2 regions of the Kocuria sp. CCUG 69068 genome follow, and region 1 is predicted to be linked to the other one. Evidence: predicted binding sites of a transcription regulator. Region 1 holds the regulator's gene; the other holds the start of a gene.
What was found. Region 1 encodes HrcA, which represses chaperone genes, less so after heat shock. Its sites were predicted from a motif close to TTNGCACTCGNNNNNNNCGAGTGCNAA; they were not measured.
Positions count from the first base shown of each region.

Region 2: the regulator HrcA is predicted to act here: its motif matches at 1,896-1,922, upstream of groL (chaperonin GroEL).

Region 1 is NZ_PDDL01000041.1:13,948-23,487, forward strand. Features, by position in the region: gene ybeY (rRNA maturation RNase YbeY) at 1-503, opposite strand, end outside; gene CRM73_RS09745 (PhoH family protein) at 503-1,588, opposite strand; gene CRM73_RS09750 (GerMN domain-containing protein) at 1,876-2,802, shown strand; gene CRM73_RS09755 (16S rRNA (uracil(1498)-N(3))-methyltransferase) at 2,819-3,607, opposite strand; gene dnaJ (molecular chaperone DnaJ) at 3,604-4,755, opposite strand; gene hrcA (heat-inducible transcriptional repressor HrcA) at 4,827-5,834, opposite strand; gene CRM73_RS09770 (DUF3097 domain-containing protein) at 6,009-6,872, shown strand; gene CRM73_RS09775 (DUF4870 domain-containing protein) at 7,027-7,491, shown strand; gene hemW (radical SAM family heme chaperone HemW) at 7,567-8,811, opposite strand; gene lepA (translation elongation factor 4) at 8,811-9,540, opposite strand, start outside.
Region 2 is NZ_PDDL01000066.1:10,997-19,964, forward strand. Features, by position in the region: gene CRM73_RS12670 (SDR family oxidoreductase) at 1-556, shown strand, start outside; gene CRM73_RS19960 (DUF3263 domain-containing protein) at 571-900, shown strand; gene CRM73_RS12680 (hypothetical protein) at 897-1,115, shown strand; gene CRM73_RS12685 (GNAT family N-acetyltransferase) at 1,243-1,842, shown strand; gene groL (chaperonin GroEL) at 2,093-3,724, shown strand; gene CRM73_RS12695 (MgtC/SapB family protein) at 3,875-4,582, shown strand; gene CRM73_RS12700 (RNase H family protein) at 4,659-5,681, shown strand; gene CRM73_RS12705 (cell wall metabolism sensor histidine kinase WalK) at 5,691-7,157, opposite strand; gene CRM73_RS12710 (response regulator transcription factor) at 7,170-7,892, opposite strand; gene CRM73_RS12715 (DNA repair helicase XPB) at 7,929-8,968, opposite strand, start outside.

The sequences.
Region 1 (9,540 bases):
TCCATGGTCTCGACCGGCGCGGGCCGGCCGAGGAAGTCGGTGAGCAGGTCCCGCTGGAGGGCGAACATGACCTGCCGCTCCTCGGGCTCGGCGTGGTCGTGCCCCAGCAGGTGCAGGATCCCGTGGGTGGTGAGCAGGCACAGCTCGTCCGCGACGGAGTGACCGCCGGCCTCGGCCTGCCGGCGGGCGACCGGGGGGCACAGCACGATGTCGCCCAGGGTGCCCTCCGCGGGCTCCTCCGGGGTCCCCGGGCGCATCTCGTCCATGGGGAAGGAGAGCACGTCCGTGGGGCCGGGCAGGTCCATCCACTCGACGTGCAGGCGGGCCATCTCGTCCTCGTCGACCACCGCGATGGACAGCTCCGCGTCGGGGTGGACGTGCAGGCGCTCCAGGACGTGGTCCGCGAGCCGGCCCAGCAGCTCGACGTCGACCGCCTCCCAGGCCGCGCGGTCCCCGGCGGGGACGTCCTGCGGGTCGACCTGCAGGTCGAACTCGACGGCCATCAGGCCTCCGCCCCGTCCGCGTCCGGGGCCGCCGGCGCGGCGTCGCGGGCGGCACGGGCGTCGTCCTTGCGCCGGCGCCGTTCGTTGCGGTGCCGGTTGGTCGTGTCGAAGGCGTCGTAGGCGCTGACGATCCGGCCCACCAGCTCGTGGCGCACCACGTCCTCCGCGGTCATCTCCGTGAACGCGACGTCCGGGACGCCGCTGAGCACGTGCTGGACCTGGCGCAGACCGGAGGACGCGCTGCCCGGCAGGTCCACCTGGGTGACGTCCCCGGTGACGACCATCTTGGAGCCGAAGCCGAGCCGGGTGAGGAACATCTTCATCTGCTCGGGCGTGGTGTTCTGCGCCTCGTCGAGGATGATGAACGCGTCGTTGAGGGTGCGGCCGCGCATGTAGGCGAGGGGGGCGACCTCGATGGTGCCCGCCTCCAGGAGGCGGGGGATCGAGTCCGGGTCCATCATGTCGTGCAGCGCGTCGTAGAGCGGGCGCAGGTACGGGTCGATCTTCTCGCTGAGCGTCCCGGGCAGGAAGCCCAGCCGCTCCCCCGCCTCCACGGCGGGGCGCGTGAGGATGATCCGGGAGACCTCCTTGGCCTGCAGCGCCTGGACGGCCTTCGCCATGGCCAGGTAGGTCTTGCCGGTGCCGGCGGGACCGATGCCGAAGACCACGGTGTGCTCGTCGATGGCATCCACGTAGGTCTTCTGGTGCAGCGTCTTGGGGCGGATCTTGCGGCCGCGGCCGGAGAGGATGTTCTGGGTCAGGGCGCCGCTGGGGCGGGCGGTGAGGTCCCTGCCGATCAGCTCGAGCAGCTGGGTGATGACCTGCGGGGTGACCGCGGTCTCGCGGCCGGCCAGGACCTTCAGCTCGTCGAAGAGGGTGGCGACGATCTGCACGGGCCCGCTGGGGCCCTCGATGCCGAGCTCGAGACCGCGCGGGCTGGTCGTGAGGCCGGGGAACGCCGTCTCCACCTGGCGCAGGGTGTCGTCCCCGGAGCCGAGGCACCGGACCATCGTCTCGCGGTCGGGGAAGGTGATGACGGTGCGGGCCGTCAGGGGGTGCGTGGTGCCGGGCAGCGTCTCAGTCATGGGTCCGGCCGCGCGGGCCGTGCTCTCGCTCTCTCGTGGGTCGCCGTGGTAGGGACGGCGGACGGGACTCGTCCTCACCCCAGGGTACCGCGCGGCTCCGGCACCGGAGGTCGCCCGCCGCACATTGCGATTTGGTATCGGTCACGCCCGCCGGGGCTCCTCGGCTGGGGGCGTCCACGGGCCCTGTGCTGGAATGGTCCGGTCCTCCGGCAGGGGGACAGGTGCGGCCTCCCCCGGTGCCGGCACCGCCCCACCCGATCCCGGAAAGCCGAGGTGCGCGTCCCCCCATGGCCACTGCCCGTTCCCGGCCCCGGTCCGCCCGCGGCCGGCTCCCCGTGCTCGCCCTGTCCGCCGTGGGCGCCCTGGTCCTCGGCGCGTGCGGCACCGGTCCGGAGCCCGCCCTCGAGGGCACGGTCAGCGCGTCGGGCGCCGCGCCGGCCGCGTCCACCACGGCGAGCACCGCGGACGGCCGGGTGGCCACCACGAAGCTGCCCGTCTACTGGGTGGGCCGCGCGGACGGCGAGGAGCGGCTGTTCCGCGAGTTCCGGGACGCCTCCGAGGCGGCCGCGGCCGTGGACCCCATCGCGGCGGCGGCGGCGCTGATGACCGGGGCGACCCCGGAGGACCCGGACTACCGGACGCTGTGGTCCCCGGTGGACCGGGTGGGCGCCTCGACGTCCCCGGGCGGGACCATCACCGTGGACCTGCCGTCCGAGGCCTTCCGCCCGGACCTGGACGACCGCGAGGTCCGGCTGGCCCTCCAGCAGCTCGCGCACACCGTGACCGCCACGGCGGCCACGGCGGGCCTGCTGCCGGAGGGCTCCGCGGCCGAGGTCGTGGTGCTCGTGGACGGCCGGCCCGACGAGGAGGTCTTCGGCTCCGTGCGCCTCGACGGCCCTCTCCGCCCCGACGAGGCGCTGGAGGCCCCGCTCTGGCTCGACGAGCCCCGGCAGGACGAACGGTCCGAGGGGACCCTCACCCTCTCGGGACGGGCGCTGGACGAGGTGCGGGACTGCCGGTGGACCGTGGCCGGACCGGACGGGGAGCGCGTCTCGAGCGGCACGGCGGACGAGGTCCCGCGGGGCGACGGGACCGCCGGGTTCCGGGCCGAGCTCGAGCTGGAGCCGGGCCCCTACGTGGTGACGGTCGTCGGCCGGGACGCCGAGGGCGGGACCGTGCGCGACGACAAGGACGTGGAGGTCGTCCCCGGCTGAACCGGACGTCCGGGGCTCAGGGGGTCCCGGACGCCCAGCGGCCGAGTGCGGCGCTGAGCACCGCCAGCGCGGCCGGTCCGGCGGTGGAGCTGCGCAGCACCTCCGGGCCGAGCCGGACCGCGAGGGCCCCCGCCCCGGCCAGGACCTCGAGCTCCGCCGGCGCGACGCCCCCCTCGGGGCCCACCACCAGAACGATCCGCTCGGCGCCCGCCCACGGGGCACCGGGGGTGCCGGCGGCGCCGGCCAGGTCGGCGAGGGACTCGTGCGCCTCCTCGTGCAGGACGAGGCCGCGGGTCCCCGGCTCCCCGAGCAGGCGGGCGAGCTCAGGGGTGGCGGACAGGGGCAGCACCTCGGGCCAGACCGCCCGCCGCGACTGCTTGGCGGCCGCCGCGACGGTGTGCACCCACTTCTCGTGGCTCTTGGCGGCGCGCTCCTTCTTCCACCGCACGATCGAGCGGTCGGCCTGCCAGGGCACCACGGCGTCGACGCCCAGCTCGGTGGCCGTCTCCACGGCCAGCAGGTCCCGGTCGCCCTTCGCGAGGGCCTGGACGAGGACCAGCCGGGGCGTGCGGGCGGGCTCGGTGGTCACCGAGACCACGCCGACCTCCATGCTGTCCCGGTCCCCCGCGCGCAGCTCCCCGGTGGCCCGGGTCCCCGCACCGTCGACGAGCTCGAGCCGCTCACCGGGCGCGAGCCGGCGCACGGTGACGGCGTGCCGGGCCTCCGGGCCGGTGACGGTGAGCGCCGCCCCGGGACCGAGACCGGCGAGCCGGCCCGGCTCGACCTTGAAGACCGGCAGGCTCACAGGTCGGAGAACCGGTCCTTGAGCCGGGAGAAGAAGCCGCCGGAGCCGGCCGGGGAGTTCAGGGTGGTGCCGGTGGACTGGTCCTCGCCGCGCAGCCGGGACAGCTGCTCGAGCAGCTCGCGCTGCTCGTCGTCGAGCGCCGTGGGGGTCTCGACCTCGAGGTGGACGAACAGCTCGCCCCGGCCGCCGCCGCGCAGCCGGGTGGCACCGAGCTCGTGCAGGGTCACGGTGTGGCCGGTCTGCGTGCCGGGGCCGACGGGCACCTCGCGCTCGCCGTCGAAGGTCTCGAGGGTCACAGTGGTGCCGAGGGCCGCGGAGGTCATGGGCACCCGGACGCGGGCGTGCAGGTCGTCGCCCTGGCGCTCGAACGTGGGGTCGGGATCGACCTTGAGCTCGACGTAGAGGTCGCCGTTCGGCCCGCCTGCGGTGCCGGCCTCGCCCTGACCCGAGAGGCGGATCCGGTTGCCGGTCGAGACGCCGGCGGGGATCTTGACGGTCAGCGGGCGGCGGTCGCGCACGCGGCCCTCGCCGTAGCACTCGTGGCACGGGTGCTTGATGACGGTGCCGAAGCCCTGGCAGGTGGCGCACGGCGCCGCCGTGACCACGGTCCCGAGGATCGACTGGACCTGGCGCTGCACCTGGCCGGATCCGTGGCAGACGTCGCAGGTCTCGGGCTGGGTGCCCGCCTGGCAGCAGGTGCCGTCGCAGGTGGGACAGACCACGGCGGTGTCCACGGTGATCTTCTTCTCCGTGCCGAAGACCGCGTCCCGGAGGGTGACCCGGACGTTGATCAGGGCGTCCTGGCCCTGGCGGGTGCGGGACGCGGGTCCGCGCCGGCCGGAGCCGGCGCCGCCGGCGCCCTGGAAGAAGGTGTCGAAGATGTCGGCGAAGCCGAACCCCGTGCCGGGGAAGCCCCCGCCGAAGCCGGTGTCGGTGCCGTTCTCGTTGCCGGTCGCATCGTAGACGCGCCGCTTCTCGGGGTCGGAGAGGACGTCGTTGGCGTGGGAGAGGCGCTTGAAGTCCTCGGCGGCCTCCGGGCCGGGGTTGACGTCGGGGTGCAGCCGGCGGGCCTTCTTGCGGTAGGCCTTCTTGATCTCTTCCTGGCTGGCGTCCCGGGACACGCCCAGGGTCTCGTAGTGATCGCTCACCGTGGTCCGTTCTGTCGAGAGGTCTGTGGTGGGTTTCGCTGGTGGGCCCCGGGGACGGGGCCCGCGGGGGCTCAGCCCCCGAGGATACGGGAGAGGTAGCGGGCGACGGCGCGCACGGCGGCCATCGTGGACGGGTAGTCCATGCGCATGGGGCCCACGACCCCCACCTTGGACTGCGGCCCGTAGCCGGTGGCGACGACGGCGGCCTCGGACAGGGGGCCCTCGGCGTTCTCCGTGCCGATCCGCACGGCCACCCCGCGGGCGTCCTGCTCCATCTCGGAGAGCAGCCGGAGCATCACCACCTGCTCCTCGAGGGCCTCGAGGACCGGGCCGATGCTCAGGTGGAAGTCCCCGGTGGAGCGGGCGAGGTTGGCGGTGCCGGCCATGACCATGCGGTGCTCGGCCCCGCCCGCCGCGAGGGCGCCGACGGCCTCCGCCACGGCGGCGGCGGCCGACTGCAGCGGCGGGGCGGTGGCCGCGGTCATCACGGCGAGGGCGTCCGGCACCGCGGTCAGGGAGCGCCCGACCACGGCGGCCAGCACCCGGGCGCGCAGCTCGAGCAGCTGGGACTCCTCGAGCGGCGCCCGCAGCACGGCGACGCGCTGCGCCACCCGGCCGTTGGTCGGGATGAGCACCACCAGCACCCGGCCGGCGCCGAGGTCCACGACCTCGACGTGGCGCACGGTGACCCCGGAGGCGTGCGGGTACTGCACGACCGCGACCTGCTGGGTGAGCTGCGCGAGCAGCCGCACGGTGCGCTCCATGACGTCGTCGATGTCCGCGGCGTCGTCCAGCAGCCGCTGGATGGCCCGCCGTTCCGGGCCCGAGAGCGGCTTGACGGCCGCGATCTGGTCGACGAACGTGCGGTAGCCCTTGTCCGTGGGGATCCGGCCCGAGCTCGTGTGGGGGGCCGTGATCAGGCCCTCCTCCTCGAGCGCGGCCATGTCGTTGCGCACGGTGGCCGACGAGACGCCGAGCCGGTGCCGGTCCACGAGGGCCTTGGAGCCGACCGGCTCGCGGAAGTGCACGTAGTCCTCCACGATGGCCTGCAGGATCTGCAGTCGTCTCGGATGGTTCACGTCGCTCCTCCCCGGTTCGTCCACGCCCCCGAAGATGCCCTGGCACTCGGGTGGCCACAGTGCCAACGGCGTCCAGTGTAGCCCCCGTGTCCGACGGCCGGTCGCCCCCGCGGTTTGGTACGCTTCCGGCTGATCCGCGCCGGACGCGCGGCACCGCGACCCGGGAGGACGACCATGAGCCACCACGGCTGGGGGCCGCGCAGCCTCGACGACGACGCCCTCGCCCGCCGCCGGCCGGTCTCCGCGGAGGTCCCGGTCGCCCCGGGGATGATCCTGGAGGACGTCGCGACCGGCTGGGTCGGCGCGGTCGTGTCCCTGGAGACCATCGGCGGGATGCGCGTGCTGGGACTCGAGGACCGGAGGGGGCGGGTCAAGGCGTTCCCCCTGGGACCGGGGTTCCTGCTCGAGGGCGAGCCCGTGGTCGTCGTCGAGCCCCGCCGGGCCCCCGCGGCGCGCAAGCCCTCCCGCACGCGCTCGGGCTCCGTGGCCGTCGAAGGGCTGCGCGCGAGCACCGCCAAGGCCTCCCGGGTGTGGGTCGAGGGCTACCACGACGCCGAACTGGTGGCCAAGGTGTGGGGCCACGACCTGGCGGTCGAGGGCATCGTCGTGGAGCCGCTGCACGGCATCGACGACCTGCCCGCCGCCGTGCGGGAGTTCGGGCCGGGCCCCGGGCGGCGGCTCGGCATCCTCGTCGACCACCTCGTGGCCGGCTCCAAGGAGTCGAGGATCGCCGCGGAGACCATGCGCCTGCCCGGCGCAGCGGGCAACGTCCTGGTGCTGGGCCACCCGTACGTCGACATCTGGCAGGCGGTCAGGCCGCGCACCCTCGGCATCGACGCCTGGCCCGTGGTCCCGCGGGGCACGGACTGGAAGACCGGCACCGCCGCCGCCCTCGGGTGGCCGCACCGCACCCCCGGCGACCTCGGCCGGGCCTGGCAGCACATCCTGTCCCGCGTGGACAGCTACGCCGACCTCGAGCCGTCCCTGCTGGGCCGGGTCGAGGAGCTCATCGACTTCCTCACCGCCCCCGGGGCCTGACCCGGCGCCCCGCGTGCACGGGCAACGCCCAGCAGATCGTCACAAAGGCACACGTGCGCGGGGCCGATCCTCCGCCTCCGGGCCGGTCGGTAGGATGGTCGTGTCCCACCCACCGTCCGCGGCCCCGCCGCGGTCCCACCGCCGAAGGACATCCGTGCCCGTGCAGACCGACCCCCGACCGAGCCGCGACGACGCCGGGGCCCCGTTCGAGGGCCTCTCCCCCGTGGCCCAGCCGCTGACCGTCACCGAGGACCACCAGTGGGCGACCCTGGCGCACTTCGGCGGCGTCATCGGCTTCCTCCCCTCGTTCCTCGTCCACCGCGTCTTCCGCGGGCGCGGCCCGTTCACGGAGCAGGAGTCGATGGAGGCCATGAACTTCACCCTGCTGCCGACCCTCGTGGTGGTCACCGGGATCCTGTTCGCCCCGGTGCCGTTCATCGGCTGGTTCTTCGCGCTCGCCGCCGCCGCCGCGTGGCTGCTGCTCGCCGTCGGCTCCCTGATCGGCGGGGTCCGGGTCAACCGCGGCGAACCGCACCTCTACCGCTTCAACACCCGGCTCTACGACCGGCTCGTCGAGCGCCTCCGCGAGCGGTCCCGGGGGCGCGCCGCGCGCGGCTGATCCCGGTCCGCGCCGGGGACGTCCCTGACGGACGCATCCGTTCCTCGTGCGGGCGCCCCGGCCGGGGTGCCCCCGTCAGGCGAGCAGCCGCCGCACCACGGCGTCGCCGAGGAGCCGGCCCCGCAGGGTCAGCACCAGCGAGCCGCGCAGCGCCGCCGCGGGCTCCACCAGCCCGTCGGCGATCAGCCCGGCCACCGCGGTCCGCCCGCCGCCGGCCAGGGCGGTCGTGGGCAGGCCGTCGCGGATCCTGGCCTCCAGCATCACCCGCTCGAGGTGGCGGGTGTCCGCGTCGAGGATCTCGCGCCCGGCCGCCGGCGACTGCCCGGCGCGCACCCGGTTCGTGTAGGGCACGGGGTGCTTGAGGTTCCACCAGCGCGTCCCGCCCACGTGCGAGTGCGCCCCGGGCCCGATCCCCCACCAGTCCTGGTTGCGCCAGTAGGCGAGGTTGTGCCGGCTGCGGTGGGCACCGGCGTCCGCGCCCTCGGCGGGCCGGGCCCAGTTGCTCACCTCGTACCACTCGAAGCCGGCCTCGGCGAGGACCCGGTCCGCGAGCTCGTACTTGTCGGCCTGGTCGTCCTCGTCGATCGGCGGGACCTCCCCGCGCCGCATCCGCGCCGCGAGCTTCGTGCCGTGCTCGATGATCAGCGAGTACGCGGAGACGTGGTCGGGCTCGTAGCCCACCGCCGTGCGCACCGAGTGCTCCCAGTCGGCCAGGGACTCCCCCGGGGTGCCGTAGATGAGGTCCACGCTGACGCCCAGGCCGGCCTCGCGCGCCCACCGCACGGCCCGCGGCACGTTGTCCGGGTCGTGCGTGCGGTCCAGGACGGCGAGCACGTGCGGGACGGCCGACTGCATCCCGAAGGACACCCGGGTCACCCCCGCCGCCGCGAGCACCGCGAGGGACTCCGGCGTCACGGAGTCCGGGTTGGCCTCGGTGGTCACCTCCGCGCCCGCCGCGAGCCCGAAGCTCTCCGCGGCCTGCGCCAGGACCGCGGCGAGGTCCTCGGCGGGCAGCAGCGTGGGGGTGCCGCCGCCGAAGAACACGCTGTGCAGCGGGCGGGGGGCCACCCCGGAGTCCTCCAGCACCCGGCGCGCCCAGCGGACCTCCGCCGCGGCGTCCCCGGCGTAGGCGTCCTGGGACACCCCCGCCCCGAGCTCCACGGCCGTGTAGGTGTTGAAGTCGCAGTAGCCGCACCGGACCGCGCAGAACGGCACGTGCACGTAGAGGCTGAGCGTGCGGTCGGCGGAGCCCACCGCGGCGGAGGGCGGCAGCAGTCCGTCGAGCGGGCCCGGCAGGCCCTCCGGCTGGGCGGGGGCCACTACTTCTTCTTGTCCTTCGCCCCGGACTCGTCGGAGGACAGCGCCGCGACGAACGCCTCCTGGGGGACCTCCACCCGGCCGACCATCTTCATCCGCTTCTTGCCCTCCTTCTGCTTCTCGAGCAGCTTGCGCTTGCGCGAGATGTCGCCGCCGTAGCACTTGGAGAGCACGTCCTTGCGGATCGCCCGGATGTTCTCGCGGGCGATCACCCGGGAGCCGATGGCCGCCTGGATGGGCACCTCGAACTGCTGCCGCGGGATGAGCTCGCGCAGCTTGCCGGTCATCATCACCCCGTAGGCGTACGCCTTGTCCCGGTGGGTGATCGCGCTGAAGGCGTCCACCGGCTCGCCCTGCAGGAGGATGTCGACCTTCACGAGGTCCGCGGCCTCCTCGCCCTCGGCCTTCCAGTCCAGGGACGCGTAGCCCTTGGTGCGGGACTTGAGCTGGTCGAAGAAGTCGAAGACGATCTCGGCCAGGGGCAGCCGGTAGCGCAGCTCCACCCGGTCCTCGGAGAGGTAGTCCATGCCCTTGAGCTGACCGCGCTTGGACTGGCACAGCTCCATGATCGCGCCGATGAACTCGGACGGGGCCAGCACCGTCGCGGCCACCATGGGCTCGCGGATCTCGGCGATCTTGCCCTCGGGGAACTCGGAGGGGTTCGTGACCGCGCGCTCGGTGCGGTCCTCGAGGGTGACGTTGTAGCTCACGGAGGGCGCCGTGGAGATCAGG
Region 2 (8,968 bases), on a different contig from region 1:
CCCGCACGTCACCGTCCGCGCCGCCGACCTGACCGACGTCGCGGCCCTGCCGTCCGTGGTGGCCGGCCTGGACCGGGTCGACGTCCTGGTGCACTCGGCGGCCGTGGCCGGGCGCACCACGGTGGAGGCCGCCTCCGTGGCGGACTGGCGGGCCCAGCTCGAGCTCAACGTGGTGGTCCCCGCGGAGCTGACCCGGCTCCTGCTGCCGGCCCTGCGAGCGGCCCGGGGGAAGGTCGTGTTCCTCAACTCCGGCTCGGGGCTCAACGCCCGCGCCGGGGACGCCGTCTACGCGGCCTCGAAGTTCGCCCTGCGCGCGCTCGCCGACTCGCTCCGCCAGGAGGTCGAGGCCGACGGCGTCGTGGTCAGCTCGGTGCACCCCGGCCCGGTCGACACGCAGATGCAGCGGGACATCCAGGCGGGCCTGGGTCACGAGTACGTCCCGGAGCGCTACCTCCGGCCGGAGTCCGTGGCCGCGGCGGTGCGCGCCGTCGTGGACGCGGGCGAGGACGCGCAGCTGACCACCCTCTCCCTGCGGCCGCGGGCCGAGTCGCGGTGACCGGCGAGGACGCGGTGCCCGAGGACGCGGTGCCCGCGGACGCCCGGCCCGGCGACGACGCCGCCCTCGGCGCGGAGCCGGTGCCGGACGGGGAGGCCGCCCCCGGCGGGAAAGACCCCGGCGAGGGGACCGGCCTGGACGCCGTGGACCGCGAGATCCTCTCGCTCGAGAACCTGCAGTGGAAGTACCAGGGGGCCAAGGAGATGGAGATCCGCCGCCGCCTGAACCTCTCGCCCACCCACTACTACCAGCGGCTCAACGTCCTGATCGACACCCGCGCAGCCCTCGAGCACGACCCGATGCTCGTGGCCAGGCTGCGCCGGCAGCGAGGAGACCACGGATGACCCAGTACCCGCACGACGAGTTCGACGACGTCCCCGAGGACGGGCCTCGACAGGGCGCCCACCGCGGTGTCCGGCCGACCGTCCGCGTGGGCGCCCGGGAGCTCACCGCCATCGTCCTGGCCGGGGTGCTGACCCTCGGCGTCGGGGTGTTCGCGTTCCTCAACGCCCCGGGCGAGGCCGCCCCGGCGCCGGGCGCCACGTCCACGGGGTCCTGAGCCGGCCCGGTCCTCGAGGCGTCCCCCATCGGGCTCCGGTCCCGGAGCCCGACCGCTCCGACGCCGTTCACCACGACGTCGTCCACCACGACGTCGTCCACCCCTGACGCCACCGGAAGGAACCACCGTGCAGATCGAAGGAAGCCGAGTCCGCGTGCGCGACTGGACCGAGGAGGACCTCGTCGACTACGAGGCGTGGATCATGCCGCCCGCCGGCGGCGGCGAGCACGAGTGGCAGCGCACGGACGGCCCGTTCTACCCGAACTTCACCGCCGAGGGCGCCCAGCGCTGGCTCGGCACCCTCCGGGAGCACGTGACGGCCGGGGACTGGCCGGACCCGCGCGAGACGATGGTGATCGCCGACGCCGCCGACGACCGGTTCATCGGGCAGGTGTCCTGGTACTGGTCGGAGAAGCCCACCGAGGACCCCGGTGACGGCACGCACCTGCTGCCGCTGCGCTCCCTGGGCATCACCGTGTACTCCCCGGAGCACTGGAGCGGCGGCTACGGCACCGAGGCGATGCGCCTGTGGATCGACTACCTCTTCGCCCACTCCGACTCCCACCGCCTCGACCTGGAGACGTGGAGCGGCAACGCGGGCATGTGCCGCGTGGCGGTGAAGCTGGGCTTCACCGAGGAGGCCAGGATCCGCCGGGCCCGCAGGGTCGGCGGCGAGTACTACGACCGGATGGTCTACGGCGTCCTGCGCGAGGAGTGGCAGGGCTGAGCGGAATCGGCTCAGGGGTTTGCACTCTCCGGGGACGAGTGCCAAGATTGCGATTAGCACTCAGTCGTGTGGACTGCTAATGGCTCGGTCCCCGGCCCGACCCGGGCAGCCACCGGCACAGGAGTGACACCTCAACCACCACGGTGAGGTGCCGCACGGCGTCGGGAAGAGTCCGCCGTCGTGCGCGCCGTCCGTCGCGGGCACCGTGGAGGTCGACCGTTTGTCTACCGTCCAGGAGGGACGAAGTCACATGGCAAAGATGATTGCTTTCGACGAAGAGGCACGCCGCGGACTCGAGCGGGGCCTGAACACCCTGGCCGACGCCGTCAAGGTCACCCTCGGCCCGCGCGGCCGCAATGTGGTCCTCGAGAAGGCCTGGGGCGCCCCCACGATCACCAACGACGGCGTGTCCATCGCCAAGGAGATCGAGCTCGACGAGCCGTTCGAGAAGATCGGCGCCGAGCTCGTCAAGGAGGTCGCCAAGAAGACCGACGACATCGCCGGCGACGGCACCACCACCGCCACCGTGCTCGCCCAGGCGCTCGTCAAGGAGGGCCTGCGCAACGTGGCCGCCGGCGCCGACCCGCTGAGCCTCAAGCGCGGCATCGAGAAGGCCGTCGCCGCGGTCACCGAGGAGCTGCTGGCCTCCGCCAAGGAGGTCGAGACCGAGGAGCAGATCGCCGCCACGGCGTCGATCTCCGCCGGCGACCCCGAGATCGGCCGCCTCATCGCCCAGGCGATGGAGAAGGTCGGCAAGGAGGGCGTGATCACGGTCGAGGAGTCCAACACCTTCGGGCTGGACCTCGAGCTGACCGAGGGCATGCGCTTCGACAAGGGCTACCTCTCGGGCTACTTCGTCACCGACGCCGACCGCCAGGAGGCCGTCCTCGAGGATCCCTACATCCTCGTGGTCAACTCCAAGATCTCCGCGGTCAAGGACCTGGTCCCCGTGCTCGAGAAGGTCATGCAGGCCGGCAAGCCGCTGCTGATCATCGCCGAGGACGTCGAGGGCGAGGCCCTGGCGCTGCTGGTGCTCAACAAGATGCGCGGCTCCATCAAGTCCGTGGCCGTCAAGGCCCCCGGCTTCGGCGACCGCCGCAAGGCGCAGCTGGCCGACATCGCCATCCTCACCGGTGGCCAGGTCATCACCGAGGAGGTCGGGCTCTCCCTCGAGACCGCCACCGTGGACCTGCTGGGCCAGGCCCGCAAGGTCGTCGTGACGAAGGACGAGACCACCATCGTCGACGGCGCCGGCACCGCCGAGGAGATCGAGGGCCGCGTGGCCCAGATCCGCGCCGAGATCAACAACTCGGACTCGGACTACGACCGCGAGAAGCTGCAGGAGCGCCTGGCCAAGCTGGCCGGCGGCGTGGCCGTCCTCAAGGCCGGTGCCGCCACCGAGGTCGAGCTCAAGGAGCGCAAGCACCGCATCGAGGACGCCGTGCGCAACGCCAAGGCCGCCGTGGAGGAGGGCATCGTCGCCGGCGGCGGCGTGGCCCTGATCCAGGCCGGCCAGAAGGCGTTCGACAAGCTGCAGCTCACCGGCGACGAGGCCACCGGCGCGAACATCGTGAAGGTCGCCATCGACGCCCCGCTGAAGCAGATCGCGATCAACTCCGGCCTCGAGGCCGGCGTGGTCGTGGACAAGGTCCGCGGTCTGGCCCAGGGCCACGGCCTCAACGCCGCCACCGGCGAGTACGAGGACCTGATGGCCGCCGGCATCAACGACCCGGTCAAGGTGACCCGGTCCGCGCTGCAGAACGCGGCGTCCATCGCCGGGCTGTTCCTCACCACCGAGGCCGTCGTCGCCGACAAGCCGGAGCCCGCGGGCGCCGGTGCCGGTGCCGACGACGGCATGGGCGGCATGGGCGGCATGATGTGATCGACGGCTGACCCGTCGAGCGTGCCCAGCACGCATCCGGCACGGGCCGGGCACCTCGCGGAGGTGCCCGGCCCGTCGTCGTCCCGCACCTGGTGCCGCAGGGCCGGAAGTGGTGTTCAATCGTGAGCACCAGCTGCCGGAGGAGGTGCCGTGGACGTCGTCGTGTGGGACGCGGTCCCCGTCCAGGTCGCGCTCGTGCTGATCGCCTTCGGGCTCACCTCGCTGGTGGGCCTCGAACGGCGGCTGCGGCGCAAGAGCGCCGGGCTGCGCACGCACGCCCTGGTCGGCACCGGATCGGCGGTGTTCACCCTCGTGTCCGCCTACGGCTTCGGTGTCCTGCCCGGCATCGACGCCGGTCCCGACCCCTCCCGCGTGGCGGCCCAGATCATCACGGGCATCGGCTTCCTGGGCGCGGGCGTGATCTTCACGAACCGGGACGTGGTGCACGGCCTGACGACGGCTGCGAGCATCTGGCTCTCCGCGGCCATCGGGATGGCCTGCGGGGCCGGGCTCGTGCCGCTCGCCGTCGTCGCCACGGGCCTGCACTTCGTCTCCGCGATCCTGCTGACCCCGCTCTCCCGCCGCCTGCCCGGGATGGTGGCCCCGCAGGGACTCCGGCTGCGCTACGAGGACGGGCACGGCGTGCTGCGGGAGGTCCTGACGGTGGTCGACGAGCTGCAGCTGAGCGCCTCCGTGGTCTCGAGCCGGACGGTCGAGGGGTCCGAGGGCACCGAGGTGGAGCTGCTCCTGCGGCTCGAGGGCAAGACGGACCTGCGCACGGCGGCCGTGCAGGTGTCGAGGGTCGCCGGGGTGCGCGACGTCGCCCAGCAGCAGCTCGAGCAGGAGCCCGGCGACTGAGCCGGTGGTGCACGCGGCCCGTGGTGCACGCGGCCCGTGGCGCACGGCGTCCGGGCGCCGTGAAAAGATGAGTGCCATGACGATCACTGCTGCCGCCGACGGCTCCGCGCTGGGCAATCCCGGTCCCGCGGGATGGGCCTGGTACATCGACGACAACACCTGGCGGGCCGGCGGGTGGCCGCACGGCACCAACAACATGGGCGAGCTCAAGGCCGTCCTGGACCTGCTCGAGGCCACGGCACACCGCCCCGACGAGCCCCTGCGGGTGCTGTGCGACAGCCAGTACGTCATCAACTCGATCACGAAGTGGATGCCCGGCTGGAAGAAGAAGGGCTGGAAGAAGAGGGACGGCAAGCCCGTCCTCAACGTGGAGCTCATGAAGGCCCTGGACGCCGCGATGGCGGGCCGCGACGTGCGCTTCGAGTGGGTCAAGGGCCACGCCGGCCACGAGCTCAACGAGGCCGCCGACATCCGTGCCCGGGCCGTGGCCACGGCGTTCCAGACCGGTCGCCCCGCGCCCGAGGGACCCGGGTTCGACGGCGCCGCCCGGCACCCGGACGGAGCGGGCACCCGGACCCCGGCCCGGGAGCTGCTGGACGCCCCGGAGCCGGTGGACGCCGCGCCGCTGGTGGAGGCCCCAGGGCCGGGGGAGGACGAGGATCCCGGCGCGTTCGAGGACCGGCACGACCCCGATCTGCTGAGCGAGCTGCTCGCCCACGAGGAGGAGCTCGCCCGCGGCCGCACGGCGGGGGAGACCGTCCAGGAACTCGAGCGGGACCTGCTCCGCCCGGAGGTCAGGGCGGACCCGGGCCGGCTGGGCCAGCTGCTGCACGAGGCCTTCGCCGAGGTCGGTGCCTCGGGGTCGTGGCGCTCCCGGGCGGACGTCCTCGACCGGCTGCCCCGCGAACCCGGGCTCGGCGCGGTGGACGTGCACGTGCTGGAGGCCACCGAGCTCGGCCCCGCGGCCGTGCACCTTGTCTACCGGCTCACGGCGGGGGACCGCACGAGCCTGCGCAGCTCCCTGTGGGTCCGGGAGGACTCCCGCAACGAGCTGGGGCCCTGGCAGCTGCGCTTCCACCAGGGCACCTACGAGTCCTGACGGGCCCGCTCACACCTCCGGGGCGTCGTCGGCGGGCTCGATGCCCGGCACGCGCACGGTCATCGTCGCCCCGCCGCCGGGGGTCTCGGTGAGCCGCACCGTGCCGTCGTGCTGCTGGACGATCGCGGCCACGATGGACAGCCCCAGCCCCGTCCCGCCGGTCTCGCGCGTGCGGGAGGAGTCGGCCCGGTAGAAGCGCTCGAAGACGCGCTCCGCGTCCTCGCCCTGGATGCCCGGGCCGTGGTCGCGCACCTGCAGGACGGCGTTGAAGGAGTCGTCGACCGAGCGCTCCACGCCCACCGCGATCTCGATCGGCGTGCCCTCCGGGGTGTAGCGCAGGGCGTTGGTCACGAGGTTCGCCACGACCTGGCGCAGCCGGAACTCGTCGCCGTGCACCCATGCCGAGACCGGGCCCCCGCCCCCCAGACCGCCGACCTCGATCCGCCGGTCGGGGGCGGAGGCGCGGGCGTCCCCGGCCGCGTCGAACGCGAGGTGGAGCAGGTCCACGTCGACGTTCTCCGCGGGCCGCCGCTCGTCGAGGCGCGCGAGCATCAGCAGGTCCTCCACGAGCTGCGTCATCCGCTTCGCCTCCGACTCGATCCGGGACATCGCCCCGGCCACGTCCTCGGGCTCCTGCAGGGCGCCGTGCCGGTAGAGCTCCGAGTAGCCCCGGATGGTCACCAGGGGCGTGCGCAGCTCGTGGGAGGCGTCGGCCACGAACCGCCGGAGCTTGGTCTCGGACCGGGTGCGGGCGTCGAAGGCGTCCTCGATGTGGCCGAGCATCGCGTTGAGCGACGCCGAGAGCTGGCCGATCTCGGTCTGCCGGTTGTAGCCCTCCATGCGCTGGGAGAGGTCGCCCTCGGCGATCCGGGCGGCGGTCTGCTCCACCCGGTGCAGGGGCGCGAACGCCCGGGTGACCAGGATCCAGCCGACCGCCATGGCCGCGAACAGGGTCGCCACCCCGAAGCTCAGCGTCAGGAGGGTCACCGCGCTGAGCATCGCGTTCATGTCGTCGAGCGGCTCGGCGACCGCCACTACGAGGTTCAGCCGTTCCGTCTCGGCCGCGACCACCCGCCACCGGCGGTCCGGGGCGTCCACGGAGCCCACGGTCGTCGGCTCGAAGGGGTTCTCCCGCACGTGCTCGAGGTCGACCTGCGACAGGTCCGGCCGCCGCTCGAGCACGCCCTCCGGGGTGTGCACCGCCTCGGCGAGGGTCTCGCCGTCGGCGTCGAGCAGGAACCCGGCGTGCGGCACCTGGACGCCCTGAGCCCCGCCCATGTCTGCGACCAGCACGGTGGAGACCGGCCGGACGGAGTCCCGCAGCCCGCGGTCGATGTCGTTCAGGAGCGAGGTGCGCAGCACCGAGATCGCCACGAAGCTCGTCACCAGGATGGACAGCGCCAGGAGCAGGCCCGTGAGCACCATGAGCTGCGAGCGCAGCGATGCCGAGCGCCACCGGGAGGACAGGGTGTGCATCCCGGGGCCGGGTCAGTGGTTCTTGTGCTGGGAGCGCAGGAGGTAGCCGACGCCGCGCTTGGTGTGGATCAGCGGGGGCAGCTCGGGGTCGTTGTCGATCTTCCGGCGCAGGTAGGAGATGTAGGACTCCACGATCGAGGCGTCCCCGTTGAAGTCGTACTCCCACACGTGGTCGAGGATCTGCGCCTTGGACAGCACGCGGTTCGGGTTGAGCATGAGGTAGCGCAGCAGCTTGAACTCGGTGGGGGACAGGTCGATCTCCCGCTCGCCCCGGAACACCTCGTGCGCGTCGTCGTCGAGGACCAGGTCGTCCACGCGCAGCCGGGAGTCGTCCTCCTCGGCGGGCTGCGTGCGGCGCAGGACCGCGCGGATGCGGGCGACGACCTCGTCGAGGCTGAAGGGCTTGGTGACGTAGTCGTCGCCGCCCACGGTCAGACCGGTGACCTTGTCCTCGGTCTCGTCCTTCGCCGTGAGGAAGAGGATGGGGAAGTGCTGCCCGGACGCGCGCAGCTTGCGGGTCACGGTGAAGCCGTCCATGTCCGGGAGCATGACGTCGAGCACCGCGAGGTCCGGGTTCTCGGACTCCGCCTTGGCCAGGGCGTCACGGCCGTTGGCGGCGGTGACCACCTCGAAGCCGGCGAAGCGCAGGGACGTCGCCAGCAGCTCGAGGATGTTGGGCTCGTCGTCGACGACGAGCAGTTTCGCTTCGGGGTTGTCGTTCTTCACGCCGCTCATTTTCTCGGAACACCCTGAACGCCGGCTGAACGGCGCTCACCGGTCCTCGGGGAGTTCGCCGGGGGCCTCGACGGCGGCGGCGTCGACGATCCGGTAGGCGTAGCCCTGCTCCGCGAGGAAGCGGCGGCGCCGGGCCGCGTAGTCGGCGTCCACGGTGTCGCGGGCCACCACGGTGTAGAAGGTCGCCGGGCGGCCGTCGTGCTTGGGCCGCAGCAGTCGGCCCAGGCGCTGCGCCTCCTCCTGGCGGGAGCCGAAGGCCCCCGAGACCTGCACCGCGACCGAGGCCTCCGGCAGGTCCACCGAGAAGTTCGCGACCTTGGAGACCACGAGCACCGGCAGCTCCCCGGCCCGGAACGCGGCGAAGAGCTTCTCCCGCCGGGCCGTGCCGGTGCTGCCGTTGAGCACCGGGGCGGCCAGCAGCGCGCCCAGCTCGTCGAGCTGGTCCAGGAACTGCCCGATCACGAGCACCGGCTCCCCGCGGTGGCGGGCCACGAGCCGGGCCACGACGTCGAGCTTGTGCGCGGAGGACGAGGCGAGGCGGTGCCGGTCGGCGTCCTCCGCGGAGGCGTAGGCCATCCGGTCCGCGAGGGGCAGCTCCACCCGGACCTCGACGCAGTCGGCGGGGGCGATGTGGCCCTGGGCCTCGATCTCCCGCCACGGCGCGTCGTAGCGCTTCGGGCCGATGAGGGAGAACACCTCGCCCTCGCGTTGGTCCTCGCGCACCAGGGTGGCCGTCAGGCCCAGCCGGCGCCGCGCCTGCAGCTCGGCGGTCATCCGGAACACGGGGGCGGGCAGCAGGTGCACCTCGTCGTAGACGATCAGCCCCCAGTCGTGCCCGTCGAGCAGCTCGAGGTGCGGGTGGATCCCGCCGCGGCGCGCCGTCAGCACCTGGTAGGTGGCGATCGTCACCGGGCGGACCTCCTTGACGGCTCCGGAGTACTCGCCGATCTCGTCCTCCGTCAGGGTGGTCCGGCGCAGCAGCTCGGCCTTCCACTGCCGCGCCGAGACCGTGCTCGTGACCAGGACGAGCGTCGTCGTCGAGCTCGCGGCCATCACCCCGGCACCCACCAGCGTCT